2 regions of the Devosia sp. UYZn731 genome follow, and region 1 is predicted to be linked to the other one. Evidence: predicted binding sites of a transcription regulator. Region 1 holds the regulator's gene; the other holds the start of a gene.

Region 1 (8,374 bases):
ATGAGCCTCGATCAGGCTGGCCTCAACGGGGTCATGCAGCGCGTCCAGGCCATCGCTTCAGGTTATGGCGTGGCTGGCGAGGTGCAGCCTTATGAGCAGAGCGCCGGCGAGGCTCTGCGCCAGTTCCAGTTCATCACCTTCCTCGTGGTGATCGCCGCCGCGGCCGGTACCGGCATCCTGGCGCTGCTCTATGCCCGCGGCAAGATCAGTGCCCGACTGCGAGCCCGCAACAGTGTGGAGCGCATCGTCACCCTGCTGCTGCTGTTGTGCTCGGCCATCGCCATCCTGACCACGGTGGGCATCGTCGCCTCGCTGGTCACCGAGGCGTTCAAGTTCTTCACCTTCATCAGCCCGGCGGACTTCTTCTTCGGCACCGTCTGGGCCCCGAAGTTTGCCACCACCGCTTCGGGCGACGCCGGCCAATATGGCATCCTGCCGCTGCTGACCGGCACGCTGATGGTTTCGGTCATCGCCATGCTGGTGGCGGTCCCGGTCGGGCTGATGACGGCGGTTTATCTCAGCCAATATGCCCCGCGCAGCGTGCGCGCCGTGGTCAAGCCAATCATCGAAATCCTGGCCGGCATCCCCACCATCGTCTACGGCTTCTTCGCTCTGGTGACGGTTGGTCCGTTCCTCGCCGGTATTGGCGCCGCCATCGGGCTGCAGGTCAGCGCCACCAGCGCGCTCACCGCCGGTATCGTCATGGGCATCATGATCATCCCGTTCATTTCCTCCCTTTCCGACGACATCCTCAATCAGGTGCCGCTGGCGATGCGCGACGGGGCCTTCGGGCTGGGCGCCACCAAATCCGAAACCATCCGCAACGTGCTGCTGCCGGCCGCTCTTCCCGGTATCGTCGGCGCGTTCCTCCTCGCCATCAGCCGCGCCATCGGGGAAACCATGATCGTGGTGCTGGCAGCGGGTAACAGCCCGGTCCTCCGCGGTAATCCACTGCAGCCGGTCTCCACCATCACCGTCTCGATCGTCAACCAGCTCACCGGCGATACCGATTTCGCTGGGCCACAATCGCTGGTCGGCTTCGCGCTGGGGCTCACCCTGTTCGTGATGACCCTGGTGCTCAACATTGTCGCGCTCTACATCGTCCGCCGCTTCCGGGAGCAGTACGAATAATCATGGCCAATACCACAGCTTCCGCGATCTCGACCGGCCTCCAGGCCTCGCGCGACCGCACCAAACTGATCCGTGACGGCCTGCGCAAGCGGCACACCACCGAGGCCATCTTCAAATGGTCGGGCGTGGGGGCCATCATTCTCGCACTAGGCTTCGTGGCGATCCTGTTCGCCGACGTGCTGGTCAAGGGCATCCCGGCCTTCACCCAGGCCAATCTGCATCTGACGGTTACTTACGACCCGGCCATCGTCAAGATCGATCCGGCCCCGGTTCGCGCCGCTGGCCAGTCGGATGCCGATTTCAACCGGGCGAACCTAGATTGGCAGCGCAAGGTTGCGCTGCTGAACTGGAACAAGGTGGTCGAAGCCTCGCTGCGCGCCGCAGCGCCGGCCGGCTACGAAATCGACAGCAAGGACCTGCTGTCCATCGCTGAAACCGATAGCCGCCACACCATCCGCGAACGCTTCGTCGCCGACCCATCGCTGCTGGGCAAGACGACCGAGATCGACGTGTTGGCGTCGGCCAATGCGGCCAACTGGATCAAGGGCAATATCTCCCGCGATGCCAGCGATGCCCAGCAGCAGCTGACACCTCCGGCTCGCACGCTGATCGATCAGTTCGTCGACAACGGTACGATCTCCAACGGTTTTGCCTGGAGCATCTTCACCAACGTCGATAGCCGCGCGGCTCCTGCCTCGGCGGGCCTGCTCGGCGCCTTCATGGGCTCGCTGTTCATGATGCTGATCGTCATTATCCTGGCGGTGCCGATCGGGGTGGCCAGCGCCATCTATCTCGAGGAGTTCGCGCCCAAGTCGCGCTGGACCGATCTGATCGAGGTCAATATCAACAATCTGGCGGCCGTGCCCTCCATCGTCTTCGGCCTGCTCGGGGCGGCGCTGTTCATCAACACCTTCCACCTGCCGCTCTCGGCGCCGCTTGCCGGCGGCCTGGTGCTGACCCTGATGACACTGCCCACCATCATCATCGCCACCCGCGGTGCATTGCAGGGCGTATCTCCGTCGCTGCGCCAGGCGGCGCTCGGCATGGGTGCCTCCAAGACGCAGATGGTGTTCCACCATGTGCTGCCGGTGACCTTCCCCTCGATCCTGACCGCGACCATTATCGGCGTGGCGCAGGCGCTGGGTGAAACGGCGCCGCTGCTGCTGATCGGCATGAACGCCTTCGTGGCTTCGGTGCCGGCGACGCCGCTGGATCAGGCCACCGCGCTGCCGGTGCAGATCTTCCTCTGGCAGGGCAATGAAAACCGCAACTTCTTTGAATCACGCACCTCGGCGGCCATCATGGTGCTGCTGGCCTTCATGATCCTGCTCAACGCCGTCGCCATCTTCCTGCGCACCCGGCTGGAGCGCCGGGCATGACGCAAAACAATTCCGGAGACACTCAAATGGACATGCTGGCTGGCAAGGTTAAGATGACGCAGACATCAGTGAATAGTGCCATGAACCCGACAGATATGCTCGAACGCCCGATCCGCCTGCATGCCAAGGACGTCACCGTCCACTACGGCGCCAAGCAGGCCCTGTTCGGCATTTCAATCGACATTCCCGACCGTGCGGTGACCTCGTTCATCGGACCTTCGGGCTGTGGCAAGTCCACGTTCCTGCGTTGCATCAACCGCATGAACGACACGATCGAAGGCGCCAAGGTTGGCGGCTTGATCGAGCTGGATGGCGAGGACATTTACGATCAGTCCCTCGACGTGGTGGAACTGCGCGCCCGTATCGGCATGGTGTTCCAGAAGCCCAATCCGTTCCCCAAGTCGATCTATGAGAACGTCGCCTATGGCCCCAAGATCCATGGCCTGGCCCGTTCCAAGACCGATCTCGACGAGATCGTGATTTCGTCCCTGCGCAAGGCGGGGCTGTTCGAAGAGGTCAAGGACCGCCTCAACGAGCCCGGCACCGGCCTGTCCGGTGGCCAGCAGCAGCGCCTGTGCATTGCCCGCGCCATCGCCGTCGGCCCCGAAGTCATCCTGATGGACGAGCCCTGCTCGGCGCTCGATCCGATCGCGACGGCCATCATCGAAGAGCTGATCGATGAATTGCGCGAGAACTACACCATCGTCATCGTCACCCACTCGATGCAGCAGGCTGCGCGCGTAAGCCAGAAGACGGCGTTCTTCCATCTGGGCAAGCTGATCGAGGAGGGTGTCACCGAAGACATCTTCACCAACCCGATCAACAAGCAGACCCAGGACTACATCATGGGCCGCATCGGTTAGGAGGCCGATCTTCGTGCCAAGCCGGGCTGCAAATGCCACCTATCTGCGCTTCCGGTGCTCACGTACCAAACGTACGCTCCGCTCCGGTTCTCGATAGGCGCCATTTTCGCCTCGGCCTGACACGAACCTCGACCTCCTAATGCCCTCCACAAATTTCGAGGATAAAGCCATGGCCACCACGTCCCCAGAACATATCGTCAGCTCCTATACCGACGAATTGACTACGCTTGCCCAGTTGATCGCCGAGATGGGCGGCCAGGTCGAAGTCGCCATCGAGAACGGCACCAAGGCGCTGCTCAAGCTCGACCGCGAGCTGGCCGATGTCACCATCATCGCCGATCAGCGTATCGACGACATGCAGCGCCGCATCGACGATATGGCAGTGTCGATGATCGCCCGCCGCCAGCCGATGGCCAGCGATCTGCGCGCCATCATCACCTCGATCCACGTCGCGTCCGATCTGGAACGGGTCGGCGACATGGCCAAGCAACTGGCCCGCCGCTCGCTCAAGCTGGAAGGCCTCAGCCTGCAGCCCACGTTCTACAATGGCGTGCGCAACATGACCAATCTGGTGCTGCGCCAGATCAAGGATGCGCTGGATGCCTATGCCAGCCGCGACGCCGAAGCCGCCATCGAGGTGTGCAATCGCGACGACGAGGTCGATGCCATGCACACCTCGCTGTTCCGCGAGCTGCTGACCTACATGATGGAAGACCCGCGCAACATCACGCAGTGCACGCATCTGCTGTTCTGCGCCAAGAATTTGGAGCGCATTGGCGACCACGCGACCAACATCGCCGAACGCGCCTATTACCTGCAGACCGGCAAGCAATTGACGGCCGACGTGCAGGAACTTCAGCGGACCCAGATCAAGGCGTAGCCGGCTGCGGCCGAGCGACCTTGGGAGCACAACAATGCCCGCAACGATACTTGTCGTCGAGGACGAGGAAGATATCTCGATCCTCCTGCGCTACAATCTTGAGGCCGAGGGCTTCCGCGTCCTGACCGCCGAAACCGGCGATCAGGCGCAGGAACGCATCCAGGATAAATTGCCGGACCTGATCCTGCTCGACTGGATGCTGCCCGAAGTCTCCGGCATCGAGTTGTGCCGACGTCTGCGCGCCCGCGAGGAAACTGCCCGGGTGCCGATCATCATGATCACCGCGCGTGGCGAGGAAGAAGAGCGCGTGCGCGGCCTTGCCACTGGCGCCGACGACTATGTGGTCAAGCCGTTCTCGGTGCCCGAACTGCTGGCGCGCATTCACGCGCTGCTGCGCCGGGCCAATCCGAACCTGGTCACCGCCGCGCTCAAGGTGGGCGATCTGGAGCTGGACCGCACCACCCACCGCGTCCGCCGCGCCACCCGCGACGTGCATCTGGGGCCGACGGAATATCGCCTGCTCGAATATCTGATGCGTCATCCGGGCCGGGTCTATTCGCGCGAGCAATTGCTCGACGGCGTTTGGGGCAATGACGTTTACGTCGATGAGCGTACTGTGGACGTCCATATCGGCCGTCTCCGCCGCGCCATCAATCGCGGTCGCGAAAGCGACCCGATCCGCACGGTGCGCGGCGCCGGTTATGCGTTTGACGAGCGGTTCGCGCAAGTGGCGTAGGGTTAGCACTAAGCGGCTCCTCCCCCTTACAGGGGAGGCTGGGTGGGGGTGTGAGAGCCCAAATCCGGCAGATACGACCCCCACCTTGATCCTCCCCCTGGAAGGGGGAGGTGTCGACTGAGGGGACTTACCTCACCCGCTCCAGATAGCGCTGCTTGCTCGGCTGCAAGTGATCGACGCAGAGCTGCGCCAGCACCCAATTATCGTGGCCTTGCAGCATGTCGATCATCATGGCGTGGTGTTGGTGCGCGATGCGCAGGGACTCCTTATCGCCCATAGTGTTGGCGCGCACCGGCAGGCTGAGCCGCATATAGAGCTCGATCGATTGCACCAGATGCGCATTGCCACAGGCGCCGAACAGCGTCAGATGGAAGCGGTCATTGGCCTCGTGCACGCCGCGCAGGAAGCCGGCTTCCATATGCCGGCCATGCTCTTGGTGGATGGCTTCGAGTTCGGCGATCAACGCGGCGGGTGCCGGCAGCGGAATCCACAGCGCCGCCTGCCGCTGCAACAGTTCGCGCACGTCGTAGATTTCCTGCACCTGTTTGGGCGTCAGCGAACGCACGGTGGCGCCGCGATTGCGTTCGCGCACCACGATGCCCATGGCCTCAAGCTGCACCAATGCCTGGCGCGCGAAGTGACGCGTCACGGCAAAGCGGGCGAGCAGCGTATCTTCGGTCAGCCGCGTGCCGGGGGCGAGACGGCCGAAGATGATGTCCTCTTCCAGCGCTCGGGCGATGCTGAGATCGTCGTGCTCGATAGCGATTTGTTCGGTTTGGGTCGCTGCGGCCAAGGTCGTCTCCACGTAACGATGCTCATCCTACAGCGATTTTTGCTGCCGGTCGAATTGGTCGGGCAAAACCGCCCAGGGCGCCTGCGCACGGCTTGCCCTGCGGCGGCCTCTGGCCGATACCGAACCATCGGCCGCCGCTCGCGGCACCATCTGGAGATCACGCATGGCAATCCTCAATGAACAGGCCAAGGGCGTCTACGTCATCGCGGTGACCCCGTTCGAGGATAATGGCGCATTGGACCTGGCGAGCGTCGATTCCATGCTGGATTTCTACGAAGGCGCCGGGGTGAGCGGCATCACCGTGCTCGGGCAATTGGGCGAGGCGCCCAAGCTGACTTCAGCCGAGTCGGCGCAAGTGGTGGAGCGCGTGCTCAAGCGCCTCGGTGGCCGCCTGCCGGTCGTGGTCGGCGTTTCGGCACCCGGCCTCGCGCCGATGACAGAGCTGGCACGGACCGTGATGGACCAGGGCGCGGCGGGCGTCATGGTGGCGCCACCCTGGACCATTAAGACCGACGATCAGAGTTTTGCCTTCTACCAGTCGGTCGGCGAGGCGTTGGGAGATATCCCGTTCGTGCTGCAGGATTATCCGCTGACCACCAATGTTACGATTGCCCCCAAGGTGATCGACCGGATCATTCGCGACGTGCCCAATTGCGTCATGCTCAAGCATGAGGATTGGCCGGGCCTGTCCAAGATTACGGCTCTCCGCGCCGCCAGCGACAAGGGCGAAACGCGGCGGATCTCGATCCTCTGCGGCAATGGCGGGCTATTCCTGCCCGAGGAAATGAGCCGCGGTGCCGATGGGGCGATGACCGGGTTTTGTTATCCGGAGATGATGGTTGGCGTTGTCGCCGAATTCGCCAAGGGCAATGTCGAGCGGGCGCATGATATCTTCGACGCCTACCTGCCGCTGGCGCGCTACGAGCAGCAGCAGGGCATCGGGCTGGCGGCGCGCAAATACGTGCTGGCCAAGCGCGGCGTCATCAAATCGGGGGCGCTGCGCAAGCCGCGGCCGGTGATGTCGGCGCTGGATGTGGCGGACGTGGAACTGCTGCTGGTGCGACAGGCACGGCGGCTGGCGGAGATTGGTGCGTAATGGCCAAAACCTACGACTTCATCATCGCGGGCGGCGGCTCGGCGGCCTCGGTGGCGGCGATGCGGCTGGTGCGAGAGTTCGGTTTTTCGGTATTGATCCTCGAACGCGGGCCGCGCGACACGGCCAAACTGATGGCCTATCCCGCCGGCTACATGAAGTACCTGGCGCGCGAGGACTTCCTCGAAATGCACCATACCGTGCCGCAGCCACAACTGGGCGGGCGCGGGCCGATCGTGCCGGTGGCCAAAGCCTTGGGCGGCGGCAGTGCGGTCAATGCCATGGTCTATATGCGCGGGCAGCGCGAGGACTATGACGGCTGGGCGGCCCATTTGGGCAACGAGACCGAATGGTCCTACGCGGACATGCTGCCGCACTTCAAAGGCATCGAGGCCAACACCAAGTTCAATAATGAATTCCATGGCATCGGCGGCAATTTACGGGTCTCAGAGCCCGGCCATATTGCCGATACCACGCAGGATTTCCTGCTCGCGGCACAGGGCCTGGGTCATGAATTCAACCCCGATTTCAACGGTGCTCGCCAAAACGGCGTTGGCATCATGCAGCACACCTATGGGCAATGGGGCCGCTACAAGGAGCGTTCGGACGCCAAAAAGGCGTTCCTCGATCCGCTGTCGGGCGATGATCGACTGAGCATCGTCACCGGCGCGCGGGTGGACAGGATTGTCATCGAGAACGGTCGCGCGGTTGGCGTCAGCTATACCAGGGGCGGCGTCAGTCATACGATGCATGCCGAGCGCGAAGTGCTGGTCGGGGCGGGGACCTATAACAGCGCCAAGCTGATGATGCTGTCGGGGCTCGGGCCGGCCGACCACCTGCGCGAGCATGGGGTGGATGTGGTGGCCGATATCGCCGGCGTGGGCGCCAATTTGCAGGATCACCATGAGGTCCCGGTCATCGCCACTACCAAAGGCAAGTCCGGCTATTTCGGCGAAGACAAGGGCTGGCCGATGGTTCGGAATGGGTTGCAGTATCTGCTGTTCAATTCGGGGCCGGTGACCACCACCGGCATCGAGGCCTGCCTGTTCTATGATCCCGACGGCGGCGAGCGGCCGACGATCCAGCTCTATTGCGCGCCCATCGTGTATCTCGACCGCGACGTATCCTCGGCCAAGCCAACTTATGGGGTCACATTCACCTCATGCCTGCTGCGGCCCAAGGCGCGTGGCAGCGTCAGGCTGCGCTCGGCGAACCCGGATGATCAGCCGCTGGTGAACTGCAATTTCTTTGGGCATCCGGATGACCTGCGGCTGACGCTGGCGTCGCTGAAGGTGGCGCGGCAGTTACTCGAAACCGAGCCGTTCAAGTCCAAGATCGCCGAGGAACTTTTGCCGGGCAGAGCGGTGCAGGACGAGGACAGCCTGACTCAGTTTGCCGGCCAGACCGTCAAGACCAATTACCATCCCTCGGGCTCGCTGCGCATGGGGCCGGATGGCGATCCGATGGCGGTGGTCGATCAGAGGCTGCGGGTGCGTGGC
Region 2 (8,374 bases), on a different contig from region 1:
CGCCAGCCGGCGAGGTGACGATGAACTTGCCCGGATTGGCTTTGGCCCAGGTGGCCAGGGTATCGAGATCGGCCGGGACCTGGTCGGCCGGGATGGCGCGGGTATCATAGACGATGGCAGTCTGGTTGCGGTGGAACGGCAGGAAGGCGCCGCCATGCTGGATGCCGCTGGTGGAGGTGGCGATTTCGGCATTGATGCCGGGGCCGGCAGGCAGCACCTGGTTCAGCGGCACATTGGACATGACGCCGGCGCCGAGCAGCAGCGGAATACCGCCCGAAGACACGAAGTAGGCGTCGGCCGGAGCCTTGGCGCCGGCATTGTGGGCGGCGATGAGCTGCTGGTTGGCAGCGGCGCCTTCGCCACGGATATAGGAGACGGTGATGCCGTACTTGGTTTCAAATTCCGGGATCAGGTGTTCGGTGAACAGCGGGCCGAAGCTGTCGGTAAAGTCATAAAGGGTGACGCTGCCCTCTTTTTTGGCCAGGGGAACGATGACATCATAGAAATTCTCAGCCGTCAGCGTGCTGAGGTCGAACCCTGGATCGGTATTGAACGTATCCGATCCGACGGGCTCCACGGCGTAGGCGGTGGTGCTCAGAAGCAGGGCGATGGACGCCGTAAGCAAGGCTTTCATTGTTTCGTCTCCGCGTTGGGGGAAGGCTTGCGATCACTCGCAATATCTCCGGCACTCCGTTGCTCATTTTCCCGATGGAGCGGAGTGCCGGAAAGCACGTCTGGCATGGCTGCCAAAAGCTGGGCCGAGATGGCGGGCGCGGCGGCATAGACCACGGCGCCATGCTGCAGTCCGCCCGCCCCGATATAGTCAGCGGTGACGGCACCGGCGCAGGCGGCCAGGTACAGACCCCCCACCGCATCCCAGGGATTCATATGCGGCTCGACATAGGCATCGAGCCGTCCGGCAGCGACATGGGCCAGGCACAGCGCGCCCGCGCCCAGGCGGCGATATTCGGCGCCGGCCCGCACGATGCCGTCGACCATCGCGCCATTGAGCCCGGCATCGTGGCGGATCGAAAAGCCCAGCCCGATGACGGCCTCGCGGAAGTCCGGCTGCGCAGCGCAGCGGATCGGGCTGCCATTGAGGCGCGCCACGCGGTCGGGACCGGCCTGGAACAGCTCCCTTTGCAGCGGCTCCAGCGTCCAGGCGGCGATCGGCCGCCCGTTTTCGAGCAGCGCCAAAGCGACGCAGAAATAGCCCAGCTTGCGGGCGAAATTTACGGTACCGTCGATGGGGTCGATCAGCCAGGTATAGCCAGCCGCCAACAGCGCCCCGCCCAGTTCCTCGCCGATAAAGCCGTCTTCAGGAAATTGCGCCGCAATAGCCTCGCGCGCCATGCGCTCGACGGCGAAATCGGTCTCGCTGACCACGTCGCCCGGGCCCTTGCTGGTGACCTCGAGCGCAGCATTGTCGAAGGCAGCACGGGCGATATCGCCCGCCCTTGCCATGATGGTTTCGGCGATCAGCAGGCGTCGGTTCAGGCTCAAGATTGCACCATCGTGGTTTGGCGCACCACAAGGCGCGGCGGGCAGTAAAAAACGCCATCGGGGCTGCGAACCAGGCCCGACAGGGCGGCGGAGGGTTCGGCCGCGGCCTCGGTCTGGTGCGCCTCGATATGGCCGAGTACCCCCGCCACCATGACGTCGAGCCTTTGCTCGAACGTGGTCATGCGGTAGGGCGCCCAGGAGGAGGCAGGCAGATTATCGAAGCCGATCAGAGACAGTTCGGCCGGAAGCTTTGGGCCGTCGGCGCGCAGGCCATCGATAAAGCCGAGCGCAATAGCGTCGTTGGTGGAGAACACCGCGTCGGGCCGCTGCTGCGCGGGCAGCGCCAGCAGGCACGCGGCGCAAGCCTGGCCGGCATCGACGGTCATTTCGTCATTGTGCCACACCAGCGGGCGATGCCCTGCCGCGGCAAGTGCCTCGACAAACCCCGCCACACGGCGCGAACTAGCCCAGCTATCCTCGGGGCCAGCCAGCACCAGAAAGCGTTGGCGCCCTTCGGCCAGCAGGAGCGAAGCCGCCTGGCCGCCGCCGGCCGGATTGTCGGTCGCAATGGAGAACGCGCCCGGATGATTGCCTGGGCGATTGAGCGCGGCGAGGAACTGCCCACGCGACAGGATGGCCTCGGCGCGTGCCGGGGTGATCACGCCGGCCGTCACCACCACGCCGCGGGTGCGCCAACTGATGGTTTCGCCGAGCAGCCGATCGACCTCGTCGTCATTGTCGGCATAAAACAGCAGCGGCTGCAGGTGCCACTTTTCGAACGCCTTGAGCAGGTGCGACAACACCTGAGCGCGCCAATCGAAGCTCAACCGCGTGGTGATCACCGAGACCAGCGGCGCATCGCCAGTGACCATGCTGGCGGCCAGCGCATTGGGATGCCAACCCAGTTCCGCCGCCACCTTGAGAATGCGTTCGCGCGTCGCCGCCGCGATCCGGCCATTGCCGGTAAAGGCCCGGCTGACCAGGGCTTGGGACACATTGGCCGCCCGCGCGACATCGCGCGAGGTGACCGCATTGACGGCGCTGGAGCGGGCGCGAACCATCAGCGGCGAATCCCGGGGGGCGCAATGGTATTACGTATTACCATACCCACGTTGAAGTTGCCGCTCGTCATCTGCTACCGATCCTGCTTTGGATGGCTGCAGTCTTAGCGCCCTTCTGTGACAGTCTGGTTGCAGCCCGATAGAACTTTGAACCTGTTGTTCGGGCGTTATCTTTGACGACTGCTTGTTGCCGCCACGATCACATCCCATGTAGATAACGTGCAGCGGCGAAAGACTGTTACATAACTGTCATATTCGACCGCCAATGTCCGGCAAGCTGCACTGCGTCCGCCACCAAGGGGTTCATCCGATGGCCGAAACCGAGATCGCCACCACCATTGCGCCGGCCAGCACGCTGCCGGTCATCACGGCCGATCCGGCGGAAGTGGCGCGCATCAGCGACCAGATCAGCATTACCGACCGCGCCGGCATTTCGGTCTATGGCGACAATGCCCAGCAATCGGTGAGCAATTACGCCGATAAGATCCTCGGCGAAGTGCGCAATCGCGACCTTGGCGATACCGGCAAGCTTCTGACCGAAGTCATCCTAAAGGCCAGAAGCCTCGATCCGGCTTCGCTCAAGAACCAGAATTTCTTCTCCAAGATTTTCTCCTCGGCTCAGGCCCAGCTGGAAAAATTCAAGTCCGAGTTCGAAGACGTGGCCAGCCAGATCGACCGCATCGGCCTGGAGCTGGATCGCCACAAGGATACCTTGCGCCGCGATATCGCCGTGCTCGACGACCTGCATGAGGAAACCAAGGGCGCCATCCTGCGGCTCGATGCCTATGTGCAGGCCGGCAAGACGTTCGCCGAGAATTTCCGCACTGTCGAACTGCCCAAGCTCAAGGCCACGGCCGACGCCGCGGCGGCCAGCCAGGGCGGCGGCATGCTGGAAGCCCAGGCCTATCAGGACAGCGTGCAGGCGCTCGACCGGCTGGAAAAGCGCGTGTTCTATCTGCAGCAGGCGCGCCAGCTAGGCATCCAGCAATTGCCGCAGATCCGCATCGTGCAGGCGGGCGATGAAACGCTGATCGAAAACCTGCAGGCGACCTCGGCGCTGACCGTGCCGGCCTGGAAGCAGAAGATGGTGATCCTGCTCGGCCTGTCGCGCCAGCAATCGGCGCTCGAACTGCAAAAGACCGTCACCGACGCCACCAATACGATGATCCGCCAGGCCTCCGAAATGATGAAGGACCAGGCCATCGCCATCGAAGAGCAGGCCCAGCGCGGCATCGTCGATACCGAAACGCTGGCCCAGGCCAATCGCGACCTGATCGACACCATTACGGGCGTCATCAGGGTGCAGGAGGACGGCCGCAAGAAGCGGGCGCTGGCCGAGCAGCAGATGGAACAGATGACGGTCGAGCTCAAGAAGGCTTTGACCCAGGCCTGATGCGCACTCCCATGATGCGAGCGCTTTCCGCCGTCCTGCTGCTGACCATGGCGCTAGCCCTTGCGGCATGCGGCAAGAATGGTCCCGAATTCTCAATCGTTTCGGGCTCGGAAAATACCGTGATCGAGCCGATCGTGCAGGAATTCTGCGCCCAGCACGGCGCCACCTGCAGCTTCAAATATGAGGGCTCGCTCGATATCGGGCTGGCTTTGCAAAGCGCCGATGGCGTCGAGCAGGACGCCGTGTGGCCGGCCGCCAGCGTCTGGGTCGACATGTTCGACACGTCGCGGCGCGTCAAGCAGTTGACCTCGATCGCGCAGACGCCGGTGATCCTGGGCGTGCGGCGTTCCAAGGCCGAAGAGCTCGGCTGGGTCGGCAAGCCGGTCTATATGAAGGACATCCTCGCCGCAGTGAAAGATGGCAAGCTGAAGTTCCTGATGACCTCGGCGACGCAGTCCAATTCGGGCGCCAGCGCCTATCTGGCCATGCTGTCCAGTGCCAATTCCAGCCAGTCGGTGATCGAGCCGGGCGACTTGGATAATCCCACCGTGCAGGACACCGTCAAGTCGCTGCTGGCCGGGGTCGAGCGCTCGTCGGGCTCGTCGGGCTGGCTGGCCGATCTCTATGTCGATGCGGCCAGCAAGGGCACGCTCTACGACGCGATGTGGAATTACGAGGCCGTCCTCAAGGAAACCAATGACCGGCTGAAGCCGCTGGATCAGGAGCTGCTCTACGCCGTCTATCCGGCCGATGGCGTGGCTGTGGCGGATTCTCCGCTGGGCTTTGTCGATCATGGCCGCGGCGCCGATGTACAGACCTTCTTCAACGATCTGCTGGCCTATCTGCACACCGCGCCGATCCAGCAGCGCATTGCCGATACCGGACGACGCATTCCGCTCGGCGGCGTCACCGCCAAGCCCGAGCCGGACTGGAATTTCGATCCGACGCGGCTGGTGACGGCGATCCGCACGCCCGAGCCGGCGGTGATCCGCCAGGCGCTCGATCTCTATCAGGCCGCCCTGCGCAAGCCGTCGCTGACCGCCCTGTGCCTCGATTTCTCCGGCTCGATGGGTGGCGATGGCGAAACGCAGTTGCAGCAGGCCATGCAGTTCCTGTTCACGCCCGAACGCGCCGCCGAAGTGCTGGTGCAATGGTCGCTGGCCGACCGCATCATCGTCATTCCGTTCGATGGCTATGTGCGCGACACGCTGACCACCACGGGCGCCGAGGCCGACCAGGCCACCTTGCTCAGCGAAGTCTCGAGCCAGAGCGCCGATGGCGGCACCGACATGTATGCCTGCGCCAACGAAGCCCTCAAGGAAATCCAGAAGACGCCGAACCTGGGCAGCTACCTGCCGGCCATCGTCATCATGACCGATGGGCGCAGCGAGGGCGACAGCGCCGGCTTCATAGCGCAGTGGCAGGGCGTCACCCCGCATGTGCCGGTGTTCGGCATCACCTTTGGCGATGCCGAAAAGGGCCAGCTCGATACGCTGGCGGCGCAGACCTCGGCGCGCGTCTTCGATGGTGGCGCCGATCTTGCCGGTGCGTTCCGCGCCGCGCGTGGCTATAACTGATCCGATGACCTCCTGGCTCGGCAATGATGGCAATTGGATCGTGGCGGGCCTCGCCGCCGCGGTGCTGGTGCCCGTCCTGAGTTTCGGGCTCGGCGTGCCGTTCCTGGTCTCGGCCATCATCGCCGTGCCCGTGTTTGCCGGGCTCGTCGTGCTGCTGGCGCCACGAAAGCTATTCGAGGGAATGGATGTCAATGCGCTGGGCCGGGGCCGCGTCGCCTTCGCGCGCGATCTGCTCAATGAGGCGACGCCGTCCGCCGATCGGCTGCGCGCCGTGGCCGGGCGCATCGGCGACAAGGACATGACCGCCCGGGTCAAACACCTGGCCGATATCGCCAGCGACGTGTTCGCCCGCGTCGAAGCCAATCCGGATAGCGCCACCACGGTGCGCCGCTTCCTCAGCTACTACCTGCCACGGGCGGCCGAAGTGGCCGAAGGCTTTGCGGTGATCGAGGCCAAGCGGGCGCCTGACCAAACCCAGCTCGGCGAAGTGCGCTCGGTGCTGGTCAAGCTCGAGGACGCCTTCGTGCACTACGCCGATAGCCTGGCCGACGACGAGCTCGGCTCGCTCGATACCGATCTGCGCCTGATCCAGGCATCGCTCAAAGAGGACCTTAGACACTGATGGCACTGTCACGCCGCGCATTCGGATTGGGTCTTTTGGGATTGGGTGTCGCCAGCACCGGCGGCTATTTCGCCTTCAAGGACCAGCCGGGCCTGCAGGGGCTGCTGGGCAACCGCACGAGCCTCTTCGGCTTCATCGGCGGCGAGAAGCAGGCGTTTTTGGAAGACCCCGACGTGGTGCGGGCGATTGGGGGCTTTGGGCTGGAACTCGATGCCCGCGTCGCCGGTTCGGTGGAAATGGCGCGCGAGCCGGCACTGCTGTCGCAGAACCCGGCATTCCTCTGGCCGTCGTCCTCCATCATGGTCGACATCGCCAAGCAGAATGGCGTCAAGGTTCGCAACGACCAGGTGGTGCTCAATTCCCCCATCGTGGTCTATTCTTGGCAGCCGGTGGTCGATGGCCTGACCAAAGCCGGGCTTGTCACCGTGACGCCCGAGGGCCAGCACCAGCTTGATCTCAAGGCCCTGCTCGACGCGATCCTGGCCGATACCAACTGGTCGGTACTGGGCGTCGACGCGCTCTATGGCCGCGCCCGCATCGTCTCGACCGATCCGAACCGCTCCAATTCGGGCTTCATGTTCGCGGGCCTGGTGCTGAGCCTGCTGGCTGGCGATGTCGCCACGGCGGCCGACCTGACCCAATATGGCGAGCAGGTGCGGGCCGTCTTCCGCAATATGGGGTTCAAGTCGCCCTCGTCAGGCAAGCTGTTCGATCAATACCTGGCCGGTGGTCTCGGCGGCGAGCCGATGATCGTCGGCTACGAGAATCAACTGGTCGAATGGATCCTGGCCGATCCGGCGCGCTGGACCCGGGTGCAGTCGAGCACCGGCGCCAAGCCGGTCGTGCTCTATCCGCGCCCCACGGTCTATTCGGCCCATCCGTTGATCGTCATCGATCCGGCGGCCGACCGACTGCTCGAAGTGCTGACCACCCCGCGCCTGCAGGAAATGGCCTGGACCCGCCACGGCTTCCGCGGACCGCTGGGTACTTTCACCGGCACCGCCGACAGCGCCATCGCGGGGCTGTTGCCCGCCGAGATCGACGCCGTGCTGCCGATGCCCGATGCCAGCGTGATGCTGGCCATGCTGGCGCAATTCCCAAAATAATGGTGTAGCCGCAAGTATAGATCCCGCTGGCTGGTACGAACCGCCGGCCGAGCCGCCTAGTCCGCGTTGTACATTTGAGGTGGCCTACGGCGCTAAGTACGGGTAGTTGTCATCGAATGTTCACGTAGTGCCAAAATGTCGAAATCTACAAAAGTCGATAAAGAAGATGACCTGCAGACGACCATGCTCCGGCTGGCCGAACCCAACGTTTCGTCGCAAGATTTGCTGAAGGCGATCAAGAAACAGCATCCCAAAGCGTCCAAAAAGGACATTATCCATGCGGCGTTCTCCTCCCTGATTAGCGTTGCGGGCACCGACGACGGCAAGGCTGCTCGCCTGCACGATGCGGCGATGACCGAGCGCCAAGGTGGGTTGGGAGAATAGCTCAGCTATTAGCTCGCAGTTTTGCCTCCACGGCGCATCCCGCGACTAGTGGATGCTTGGAGCGCGCCTGCGCTATCACTAGCTGAGCCAGAGCATCGGTAGCCGTAGCCGGCAGTTTTAGAGCGACGGCCCCAACGTGCCTCCGGCGAAGTGCCCCGTCTTGGCAGTCTGGGCTACCAGCACAATTTCAAATTATAGATGGCTTCCTCCAGCCTTAAGGTTGAACTGCAGCGTCGCGTTTGAGCTGAGCAGTATCAGTCGAGCCCAGCGCAGTCTTGCCTTCCCTGGCAGTCGGATTTTAGGGGTAGGCTGACACAGTCTTACCTTTGTCCGCTTGCGTTTATGAATGGCGGGTTGTCGGCGCCAAGCGGCGGTCTCCATAGGACGGCAAATGGCGGCTTTTGGGTAATTAGAGTTGGCGCGTTTATGACCGAAATGGGGTCGTAGGCCGCCCTTCCGAGAGCCTTTGGGCAGCCCATAAAACCGACGACTTTAACGGTACGCACTCAGCCAGAGTCGCTTCAGGGCATGTCTTTAGATGGCACGGCTCTTTAGTCGCAATCTCAACTAACTGATCCCTACATGCAGCTGCAATTGACTCTACCTGCTGTAATTGCAACTTAGAGCAGGAGGATTTCATGAAAAAATTTATTGCTACATTTGCCAGTGGGCTAGTGCTCGGTTCTTTTGCTTTGCCGACTTTGGCTCTGGCGGACATGGACTGCAAA

What was found. Region 1 encodes PhoB, which activates phosphate uptake and scavenging genes when phosphate is short. Its sites were predicted from a motif close to TGTCATNNANCTGTCAT; they were not measured.
Positions count from the first base shown of each region.
Region 2: ABIB57_RS25095 (toxic anion resistance protein) is a predicted target of PhoB. The motif match lies at 2,801-2,817, and genes of this name have one in related genera.

Region 1 is NZ_JBEPOL010000004.1:226,656-235,029, forward strand. Features, by position in the region: gene pstC (phosphate ABC transporter permease subunit PstC) at 1-1,131, shown strand, start outside; gene pstA (phosphate ABC transporter permease PstA) at 1,134-2,510, shown strand; gene pstB (phosphate ABC transporter ATP-binding protein PstB) at 2,591-3,373, shown strand; gene phoU (phosphate signaling complex protein PhoU) at 3,543-4,253, shown strand; gene phoB (phosphate regulon transcriptional regulator PhoB) at 4,288-4,989, shown strand; gene ABIB57_RS11760 (GntR family transcriptional regulator) at 5,117-5,782, opposite strand; gene ABIB57_RS11765 (dihydrodipicolinate synthase family protein) at 5,946-6,878, shown strand; gene ABIB57_RS11770 (GMC family oxidoreductase) at 6,878-8,374, shown strand, end outside.
Region 2 is NZ_JBEPOL010000015.1:53,264-61,637, forward strand. Features, by position in the region: gene ABIB57_RS25080 (extracellular solute-binding protein) at 1-634, opposite strand, end outside; gene ABIB57_RS25085 (inositol monophosphatase family protein) at 631-1,503, opposite strand; gene ABIB57_RS25090 (LacI family DNA-binding transcriptional regulator) at 1,500-2,564, opposite strand; gene ABIB57_RS25095 (toxic anion resistance protein) at 2,875-3,957, shown strand; gene ABIB57_RS25100 (substrate-binding domain-containing protein) at 3,972-5,534, shown strand; gene ABIB57_RS25105 (5-bromo-4-chloroindolyl phosphate hydrolysis family protein) at 5,539-6,156, shown strand; gene ABIB57_RS25110 (hypothetical protein) at 6,156-7,262, shown strand; gene ABIB57_RS25115 (hypothetical protein) at 7,398-7,646, shown strand; gene ABIB57_RS25120 (excalibur calcium-binding domain-containing protein) at 8,285-8,374, shown strand, end outside.